3 regions of the Alkalihalobacillus sp. MEB130 genome follow, and region 3 is predicted to be linked to each of the others. Evidence: riboswitches for the same ligand, from Rfam matches in the RefSeq annotation. Region 3 holds a riboswitch; each other region holds the start of a gene.
What was found. A riboswitch is a leader RNA that binds a small molecule or an ion and turns the genes downstream of it on or off. The one in region 3 is predicted to bind lysine.
Positions count from the first base shown of each region.

Region 1: linked by a shared signal. The riboswitch ahead of N0O92_RS00375 (Na+/H+ antiporter NhaC family protein) and the one ahead of N0O92_RS04400 (aspartate kinase) in region 3 are both predicted to bind lysine.
Region 2: linked by a shared signal. The riboswitch ahead of dapA (4-hydroxy-tetrahydrodipicolinate synthase) and the one ahead of N0O92_RS04400 (aspartate kinase) in region 3 are both predicted to bind lysine.

Region 1 covers NZ_JAOANA010000001.1:65,459-68,744, reverse strand. Annotated here, with positions in the region: gene yunB (sporulation protein YunB) at 754-1,617, shown strand; lysine riboswitch at 1,686-1,867, shown strand; gene N0O92_RS00375 (Na+/H+ antiporter NhaC family protein) at 1,988-3,286, shown strand, end outside.
Region 2 covers NZ_JAOANA010000005.1:40,127-43,412, reverse strand. Annotated here, with positions in the region: gene N0O92_RS06765 (DMT family transporter) at 162-1,100, shown strand; gene dapA (4-hydroxy-tetrahydrodipicolinate synthase) at 1,129-2,016, opposite strand; lysine riboswitch at 2,152-2,334, opposite strand; gene N0O92_RS06755 (aspartyl-phosphate phosphatase Spo0E family protein) at 2,406-2,546, opposite strand; gene N0O92_RS06750 (YhcN/YlaJ family sporulation lipoprotein) at 2,809-3,286, shown strand, end outside.
Region 3 covers NZ_JAOANA010000003.1:167,846-171,131, forward strand. Annotated here, with positions in the region: gene uvrC (excinuclease ABC subunit UvrC) at 1-1,455, shown strand, start outside; lysine riboswitch at 1,528-1,717, shown strand; gene N0O92_RS04400 (aspartate kinase) at 1,832-3,073, shown strand; gene N0O92_RS04405 (YslB family protein) at 3,149-3,286, opposite strand, start outside.

The DNA of each region.
Region 1 (3,286 bases), on a different contig from region 3:
ATTTCACTCTTATTTAAGAGAATAGGGGGATAATTTGCTAAATAGAGGCCGTACGGTCCGCGAAAGAAAAATAATGCTTGTTTTAATGAAAATAGCGAATCGTCTGTCCGCTTCCTAGTAAAATTTAGAGGGACTGGTACCTCCTTTAACTAAGGAAGTGTGACCAAGTAGCGTTGTCTCTTAAGCTTTTTGAGAAACCCGCTCAAAAAGCTTAAGAGACAACGGCGGTTCCGCTCATCGCTCAGAAAGAACCAAAGAAAAAAGGGAGATCGAGTATTAAAGATAACAGTGCGAACAATGGCGCTGGCTCCACACGCCGTGCGCTTTTTGAGAAACCCGCTCAAAAAGCTTAAGAGACAACGACGGTTCCGCTCAACGCTCAGAAAGAACTAAAGAAAAAAGGGAGAGCGAGTATTAAAGATAACAGTGCGAACAATAGGCGCTGGCTCCACACGCCGTGCGCTTTTTGAGAAACCCGCTCAAAAAGCTTAAGAGACAACGACGGTTCCGCTCATGGCTCAGAAAGAACCAAAGAAAAAAGGGAGAGCGAGTATTAAAGATAACAGAGCGAACAATGGCGCTGGCTCCACACGCCGTGCGCTTTTTGAGAAACCCGCTCAAAAAGCTTAAGAGACAACGGCGGTTCCGCTCATCGCTCAGAAAGAACCAAAGAAAAAAGGAAGAGCACCTTTTTTCTTTGGTTCTTTCTGTCCTACTTTGGTGCATATACATTGGACGAAGGGGGTTTTCAGCATGAGGTCACCGAGAAGAAATAGACCCCGAGCTCGGAAAGGTCCGCTCCCATTTCGTTATGTACTGCTATTATCTTTCTTAATTTTTGTTGTTTTGACAGTGCAAGGGTTGTGGATCATTGAGAAGGGGATTAGGCCAACTTTGGTTCATATTGCGACGACCGAGACGAGAAAAATTGCGACACTTGCAATTAATGATGCCGTTTCAAAAAAGATTAGTTCCAGTTTAAACCAAGAAGAGTTATTTATTACCGACTATACGAGTGATGGGATGATTCGGTCGGTTCAGTTTAACTCACAAATTTATACACGGGTGTTATCTGAGGCAACGGCACGAGTTCAACGATATTTACGTTTGGTTGAACAGGGTCAGCAATTTGATATTACGATTCCAGATGAAGTGGAATTAGATGAAGGAGAAGCGCAAGGCATGCAGGATATTGACGCTGAAGGTGGGATTATCCATACGATTCCGTTAGGGCAAGCGACGAATAATGCCTTACTTGCTCATCTCGGACCACAAATTCCCGTAAGATTCTCAGCTATTGGGGATGTAAAAACAGATATGAGTTACAAAGTCGTTGATAGTGGGATCAACAATACAACGCTCTCCTATCATATTGATGTCGAAGTTGATGTGAAAATTGTAATACCATTCGCTACAGATACAGATACGGTTTCAACGCAAATTGTCATCGGAAGTATTTTCGTCCCTGGTGAAGTGCCAGAATATTACTCACAAGGTGGTGGCGGGATGATCCTTCCTGCTGGAGTAGACAAAACAGCAGAAGCTGAAAATGAGGCGAGGGCGCCAGAACCAGGTAGTGAACCGGAGCCACCAACAGAACCAAGTGGCACAAATTAACATTGCGAATCTCGAGAAAACATGATAAGATCCATAATTGGTAATTAAATAGAGGTGCCTCATTGAAACGATGAGGTAGAGGCGCGATTGCTATCAGTATCTTTTCTAAGGATGACAACGTTGATGAAAAGGGAAAGGAGCCATCGCCGAAGTGGAAGTAGATGTCAAGCTATTTTTGCTGGATCTGTATTGAATAAGTGCAGAGCTGTCATAACTTGGAGCAAGCAAGTTATGGAGGACTACCATAATTATGGGGACACACATTGCGGGTATAGGGCGATAGTGGTTGATCCACTATCGTCTTTTTTATATGCAGTTCGTTCGTCCTTCATTCATCTATATAACTACCATATAAAAAGGAGGTATCATGATGGAATTATCTATTTTTTCTTTAGTTCCTCCCGTTTTAGCGCTTGTGATGGTTATTTTAACTAGACGAGTTCTTCTATCACTTGGAACTGGTGCTATTGTGGGAGCGTTAATGGTGAATGACTTTAATCCATTAGCGGCAGCAGCCCAAATTTACGGTATTGTTATGGGGATCATCTTTGACTTTGACGTGGAAACAACGACTTTTGGAACAGTCACTTCTGCCATTATTGATGAGGGCTTTGCCATTAATACGTGGGAATTTTTCATTGTTCTTTTCTTACTTTTACTAGGAATGATGGCCGCTCTTATTACGCGTTCTGGTGGAAGCCGCGCGTTTGGAGAATGGGCGATGAAGCGTGTGAAAACACGTGTTGGCGCACAGCTTTTAACCGTTGTTCTTGGTCTCATTATTTTCATTGATGACTATTTTAACAGTTTGACAGTGGGGAATGTCAGCAGGCCGTTGACAGACAGGCATCGCATTTCTCGTGCAAAATTAGCATACCTTGTCGATTCAACGGCGGCACCTATGTGTGTGATTGCGCCAATCTCAAGTTGGGGTGCTTACATTATTGCCATTATTGCTGGAATTTTTGCCACGCATTCGGTTACGCAGTATGAAGCCCTGCAAGCCTTTTTACTAATGGTTCCGATGAACATTTATGCGTTGGTCGCTATCGGTCTCGTGTTAGCTGTTGCGTGGTTCAATTTAGATTTTGGGGCGATGAAAGCTCATGAAACCCGTGCAGTAAAAAATGGAGAATTATTTAACGCTGCTCTTGGTCCCATTCCTGGTTCTCAAGATGACATCCAATCAAGCGATAAAGGAAAAGTTGGCGACCTCGTTTGGCCAATCGTTGCGTTAATCGTAGGAACCGTGTTCTTCATGGTGACAACTGGTATCGAGGGAACAGACGGTGAAGTAACGATCTTAACTATTTTTGAAAACACAGATGTCGCTGCAGCTCTTGTTTATGGTGGGTTGTTTGGATTAGCGGTCGCTCTTCTTCTAAATGTTGTGAAACCAAAGTCTGGTACAGCGCTTGGAACGTCTTTACTAATCGGAATGAAATCTATGCTACCAGCCATTTACATTTTATTCTTTGCATGGACGCTCATTTCTATTATTGGCGATCTAGGGACAGGAACGTATTTGGCGTCTCTTGTGGAGCAGTCTAATTTAAATCCAATGTTCTTACCTGCGATTTTGTTTATTATTGCTGGCTTTGCTGCATTTTCAACAGGAACGTCATGGGGAACGTTTGGCTTGTTGTTACCAATAGCAGGCGAAATGGCA
Region 2 (3,286 bases), on a different contig from region 3:
TGACTCTAAAAAGGTATATTCCTCTTTAGAGTCACTTTTTTTGTAGATGAAAGTGTAAGCGTTTTAAATAGAAAATTATTACGGTATTCGAAAAAAAATCGTGACCTGCAGATGGGAGGGTGGTAAGATACAACTACGAAAAGTAGAGAGGACGGTTCATTATGAAAGATCAATCCCTGCTCTTCACATACAGCATTGTTTTTTTTGTGATGATCATATGGGGTCTAAATGTTGTTATGTTAAAAGTGTTAGTCGATACGTTTCCTGCCGTTACGATGACGGTGTTTCGTATTATGACTGCCGGAATGGTAACAGCTGCAATCATACTAGCTAGTAAAAACATGAGAAAACTCACAAAAAAGGAATGGAAGTATACGTTTTTAGGAGCCTTGTTTGGTGTGGTTGCGCATCATTTCTTTTTGTCTGTCGGTTTAACGTTAACGAATGCATCGACTGCAGTATTGATATTGGCTCTTCTCCCGCTTTCAACGTCGATTCTTGCGATAGTGTTTTTAGGAGATCGATTAACGAAGTGGCGAACAGTTGGAATCGGTTTAGCTTTTGTAGGCGTACTGTTTATTCAAGGTGGAGGTGGCGAAGGAGTGTTTTCTCTAGGAGAATTGTATATTTTCCTGGCGATGATCGTTCAAGCGATTAGTTTCATCTTTATTAAAAAAGGGACAACAAGCCTTGATTCTAAACAAATGACAAGCATGATGCTTTTAATTGGGTCCATAGGACTACTCTTTATTAGTCTCGTGTTAGAGCCAGGCAGTATCGGGGAAATGCTTGGAGCGCCTTTAGGAGCTTATGTTATTTTTTTCGTTTCAGCAATTTTGGCTACTGCTTTAGGTCATTTCTTATTTAACGCCGCGATTCAGAAAATAGGAGCGGGTCAAGCGGCCATTTTTAATAATTTTGTTCCCTTTTTTGGTCTAATTAGTTCAGCCTTGTTTCTAAACGAACAAGTCTATTGGTATCAATCCTTTGGGTTTATGTTTATTGTTATTGGTGTATTATTTGGAACAGGCTACATAGAATCTATGTTTCTGAAACGAAAGCAAAATCAAGAGCCTACACTTCAGAAAAAAAGCATGTAGCGAATTAGCTACATGCTTTTTGGTTATTTTAGCTTACAAAAAAGGTAACTGTTGGCTGAACTACGTTTTGTAGTTCTTGTTGTTGCTCAGCTGTAAGAGGGACTAAAGGTAAGCGTACAGGGCCAGCTTTAATTCCTTTCATTTCCATTGCAGCTTTAACAGCTGTAGGGTTAGGTGCAATGAATAACGTCTTCATAATAGGAAGTAACTGACGGTGCTGCATCGCAGCTGCTGTTACTTGACCGGCTTGATAATTTCGCACCATTTGCTGCATTTCGTTCCCGACAATATGAGATGCTACAGAAATAATTCCTGTACCGCCAATAGCTAAGATTGGCAATGCTAAGCTATCGTCTCCACTATAGACTGTAAAGCCTTCAGGAGCATGCTCGATCAGTGTAGCTACAGCATCCAAGTCACCACTTGCTTCTTTCATTGAAACAACGTTCGGAAGTTGTGCTAAACGCAATGTCGTATCAACATCCATATTAACGGCACTTCTTCCTGGAATGTTATATAGCATAACTGGAAGCTTTGTTGATGTGGCAATTGCGTGGAAGTGCGCATACAGTCCTTCTTGTGAAGGTTTGTTGTAATAAGGAACAACAAGCATAACGCCATCTACACCAAGTTCTTCCGCTTTTTTCGTTAATTCAATGGAGGCTTGAGTGTTATTTGAACCTGTTCCAGCAATGACAGGAATTTGACCATTTGCGGTTTCAACAACCGTCTTAAAAAGTAGCAATTTTTCTTCAGTGGAAAGAGTAGGAGATTCTCCTGTCGTTCCAGCAACGACAACGGCATCTGTTCCGTTTGCGATAAGATGTTTTACAAGTTCTTTTGTTGCAGGTATATCTAGTTGTCCATGTTGATTAAATGGTGTAACCATTGCAGTAATAATACGACCAAAATTCATCCAATTCACCCTCAATTCAAAAATTTTTTCCATATACGTAGGGGGAAGATGGGCTACTGGTAGGCACAAAAAAACAACAATGAGGCCTCTACTCATTGTTGTTAGGTTTAGCAATTGAAGCAAAACCAATTCAATGTGTGAGATAGCCCTCCATATAGCGCTATAGCTATATGACAGTACTGCCCTTATTCAGAACAGTCCCAGCTAATGAGACATGAGATCTCATGTAGCTTCGGCAAGTATCCCTTTCGATTAGCATCTGTGGATCTCATTCTCCTCCACTAACGTACTAATGATCCTTGCACCTCTACCCAAACTTCAAATGTATGAAGTAAGATAATACGTGATTTGTGTCTACCTTACCAAATGTTATCAATGATTGCAATGCTTTAGTAAGAATTTCTTTGTAATAAATTAAGCAGCTTGTCTAGCTCTTGGCTACATTCGACGGTTACTTTAGCTGTCAGTCCGTATTTTTTAGCAAGATTCAACATTTGTAATCGTTTTTGCTCTATTTCTATACATAACATATTCCACTCCACCTCGACAAATATAAAAAACAGACGAATTGGTTAGGGTTAAAATGGGAGTTATATCGCTGGTGTGGCTAAGCAAATTGTCTATTTATAAAATTATTATACCCAACAGAAATTTGTTGAAAAGTGTTTCTGCTAAAGTAGTCAGGAATAGATGAAAAAAGAAATAAATCGACAAAAAATGCAAATTACTTTCTAAATATTTTCAGGTTGGAAACACGATTAACATCGCACACTAGGGATAGGAGGGATTGTCATGAAATCTGTAACTTACTTGTTCATAGCAGCAGCTGTATTAACAGGCTGTACGATACCACAACAAGCTGATATGGGGGCAAGCCCAGATCGTAATGAGGCCTTTAATGGTTATGGAGTGAATCATGTACGAGGATTGGAAGGACCTCTTTCTGATCTAATGGTTCCAGATCAATCTCCCAAGGGATTAACTGATCCGGTACTGCATTCTACAGGAGAAGGATCTCACGTAACCCGCCAACGTAACTTGAGTATGAAGCACGAAGGGGTGAATCATCAAGGACCACGTATCTTAAGCAATCGTCCTGGTGTGTTGCGAGATAAATATTCATACAGCAATGATCCGAATGTTGGTCGACTAGATAAAGGGCAACAAGCTCAACAAGCAACAACAGAGCTCACAAAAGAAATTGAAAAGAGAGTCGAATCCTTGCAAAATGTAAGGGATGCTCATGTCATGACAGACGGTGACCAAATCG
Region 3 (3,286 bases):
CATCCAAGGCTCATTACAACACGTCAAGTAAAAAAAGATGGGGGAAAATACTTTGGACCGTACCCGAATGCAGGGGCCGCCAATGAGACAAAGAAAATGCTAGATCGATTATATCCGTTGAGAAAATGTCGGACATTACCCGATAAAGTATGTTTGTATTATCATATCGGACAATGTTTGGCTCCATGTGTAGCGGAAGTGTCAAAAGAACAAAATCAAGCAATGGTACAAGACATTACAAAGTTTCTTCGTTCGGGTCATGATGAAATTAAAGATCAGCTAACAGAAAAAATGATGAAGGCTGCTGAGGAGATGGACTTTGAACGAGCAAAGGAAATACGTGATACGCTCCAACATATGGATACGGTGATAGAGAAGCAGAAAATGATGATTGGAGATCTTGTTGATCGTGATGTATTTGGCTTTGCTTATGATAAAGGCTGGATGTGTGTTCAAGTATTCTTTATTCGCCAAGGGAAACTAATTGAGCGTGATGTTTCCATTTTTCCTTTTTATAAAGACGCACCTGAAGATTTAATGACATTTATTGGCCAGTTTTATATGAAGAAGGAACATATAAAGCCGGCGGAAATTTTGCTTCCAGATGAAGTCGATAAGGAATTAATGGAGCAACTATTAGAGGTGAAAGCTCATCATCCAAAGCGCGGGAAGAAAAAAGAATTGCTTGATTTAGCGAATCAGAATGCGGCGATTGCCTTAAAAGATAAGTTCTCGCTTATTGAACGTGATGAAGATCGAACGATTAAAGCAATCGAACGCCTAGGAGAAGCGATGAACATCCGGACACCCTATCGAATTGAAGCTTTTGATAACTCAAATATTCAAGGAACGGATCCTGTATCGGCGATGGTTAGCTTTTTAGATGGAAAGCCAAGTAAAAAGGATTACCGGAAATACAAAATTAAAACAGTTGAAGGTCCTGATGACTATGGTTCCATGCGTGAAGTTATTAGAAGAAGATATGTCCGTCTTTTAAAAGAGTCGCTACCAATGCCGGATCTGATCGTCATTGATGGAGGGAAAGGCCAAATTGCAGCAGCCCAAGAAGTCATAGTTGATGAATTAGGATTAAGTATCCCTGTTTGCGGACTAGCAAAAGATGAAAAACACCGGACGTCGCAATTGCTTATGGGGGACCCACCTGTTGTTATCCCATTAAAACGTGATAGTCACGAGTTTTACTTGTTGCAGCGAATTCAAGATGAAGTTCACAGATATGCGATTACGTTCCATAGGCAGACACGCTCAAAAACGTTCTTTAAATCAGAGTTGGATGATATTCCTGGGGTAGGGGAAAAGCGAAAACGCCAATTGTTAAAGCATTTTGGCTCTGTAAAAAAGATGAGAGAAGCAAGCTTGGAAGATTTCAAGAAACTATCTATACCAGATAAAGTGGCAGATGCAATTATAAAAACATTACAAGAAAAAGACTAAAAAACCCTCTTGTATCATTTTTTAATCTTTGCTAAAATGATATCTAATTGAATATGCCACACTTCAAATGAAGTGATTGGTAGAGGAGCGAAAACCAATAGTAGGCTTTCTGAGGGGAATGAGACCTGTTGAAGATGGCTGAAAGGGGAATTCGCCGAAGTGCAGGAGAACAACTCATATTCCCTGTGCTGGACCTATGTTGAAGAAGCATAGGGCTGTCACATACCTACACCCAATTGGTATGTGGAGAACTATCTCACGAGAGAAACAGGGAGCAGTGTGGTACCGGACTGGTATGACTAGCAACAGTGAGGGGTTTTCCTTATTGTTGCTTTTTTGCATTCTCACACGTGAGAAACAAGGAGAGGAATAGAAGATGGCAAGAATCGTACAAAAATATGGTGGCACATCAGTTGGGTCGGTTGAAAGGATCCAACATGTTGCCACAAGAGTAGAGAAAGCTGTATTAGAAGGACATGAGCTAGTTGTTGTTGTATCAGCAATGGGGAAATCAACTGATGAACTAGTATCATTGGCTAATCAAATTACAGATAATCCAAGTAAGAGAGAAATGGATATGTTGCTTACTACAGGAGAACAAGTAACCATTTCTTTGCTTTCAATGGCTTTGCAAGCCCGTGGAATTGAAGCAATTTCCTTAACGGGATGGCAAGCGGGAATGAAGACAGAAGCAAGCCATGGGAACGCTAGAATTGAAGCAATTGATAACGGGCGAATCGAAAAGGAATTAGCTCAAGGGAAAGTGGTTATCGTGGCAGGATTCCAAGGATTAAGTCCAGACGGAGAAATCACAACCCTTGGTCGTGGAGGTTCTGATACAACTGCGGTTGCTCTTGCTGCTTCATTAAAAGCAAGTCGATGTGATATTTATACAGATGTAACAGGAGTATTTACAACGGACCCTCGGTTTGTAAAGAAAGCAAGAAAACTACACTCTATTTCCTATGATGAAATGTTAGAAATGGCCAATTTGGGAGCAGGAGTTTTACACCCAAGAGCAGTGGAGTTCGCTAAAAATTATGATGTTCCATTGATGGTGGCGTCGAGTATGGAAGAAGTGGAAGGAACGTTGATTGAGGAGGAAGTAACAATGGAAAAAAATTTAATCGTACGTGGAATTGCTTTTGAAAACGATGTAACGAAGGTTACGGTAAAAGGATTACCGAATCGACTAAATACATTATCTAGTTTATTTACTACGTTATCGAATCATCACGTGAATGTAGATATTATTATTCAAAACCAAGTGGATGAAGAGCATGTAAATATTTCTTTTTCCATTACACAAAGCACTTTAAAAGAAACACTCAACGTTTTACAAGCAGCTCAAGATGAATTGCAATTTAGTGATGTGACGTTCGAAGAGGAGTTAGCGAAAGTTTCCATCATTGGCTCAGGAATGGTTTCAAATCCGGGTGTAGCAGCGAAGATGTTTGATGTACTTGCTTCAAATGATATTTTTGTTAAGATGGTCAGTACATCAGAAATTAAAGTGTCTGTCGTCGTTCAAGAAATCGATATGGTTCTAGCGGTTGAGATGCTTCACGAGGAATTTCAATTAGCAGAGGAAGTTGAAGAACTGTCAGTAACTGTTTAAAAAAACATAAATAAAGGTTGTCTCAAAAGGTGCTCCTCCTCAAATAGGGGGAAAACCTAACATGAGACAACCTTATTATTGTTTGATTGGATCTCGTTTGTCGGTCTCAACTGTAATAACAATTAACTCTTTTTTCATAGTATAGGTAGCGCCTGTAATACATTCATACCAAGATTCCAGTTGTTGTGCAAGGAAACCAGCCTCTAATTGATA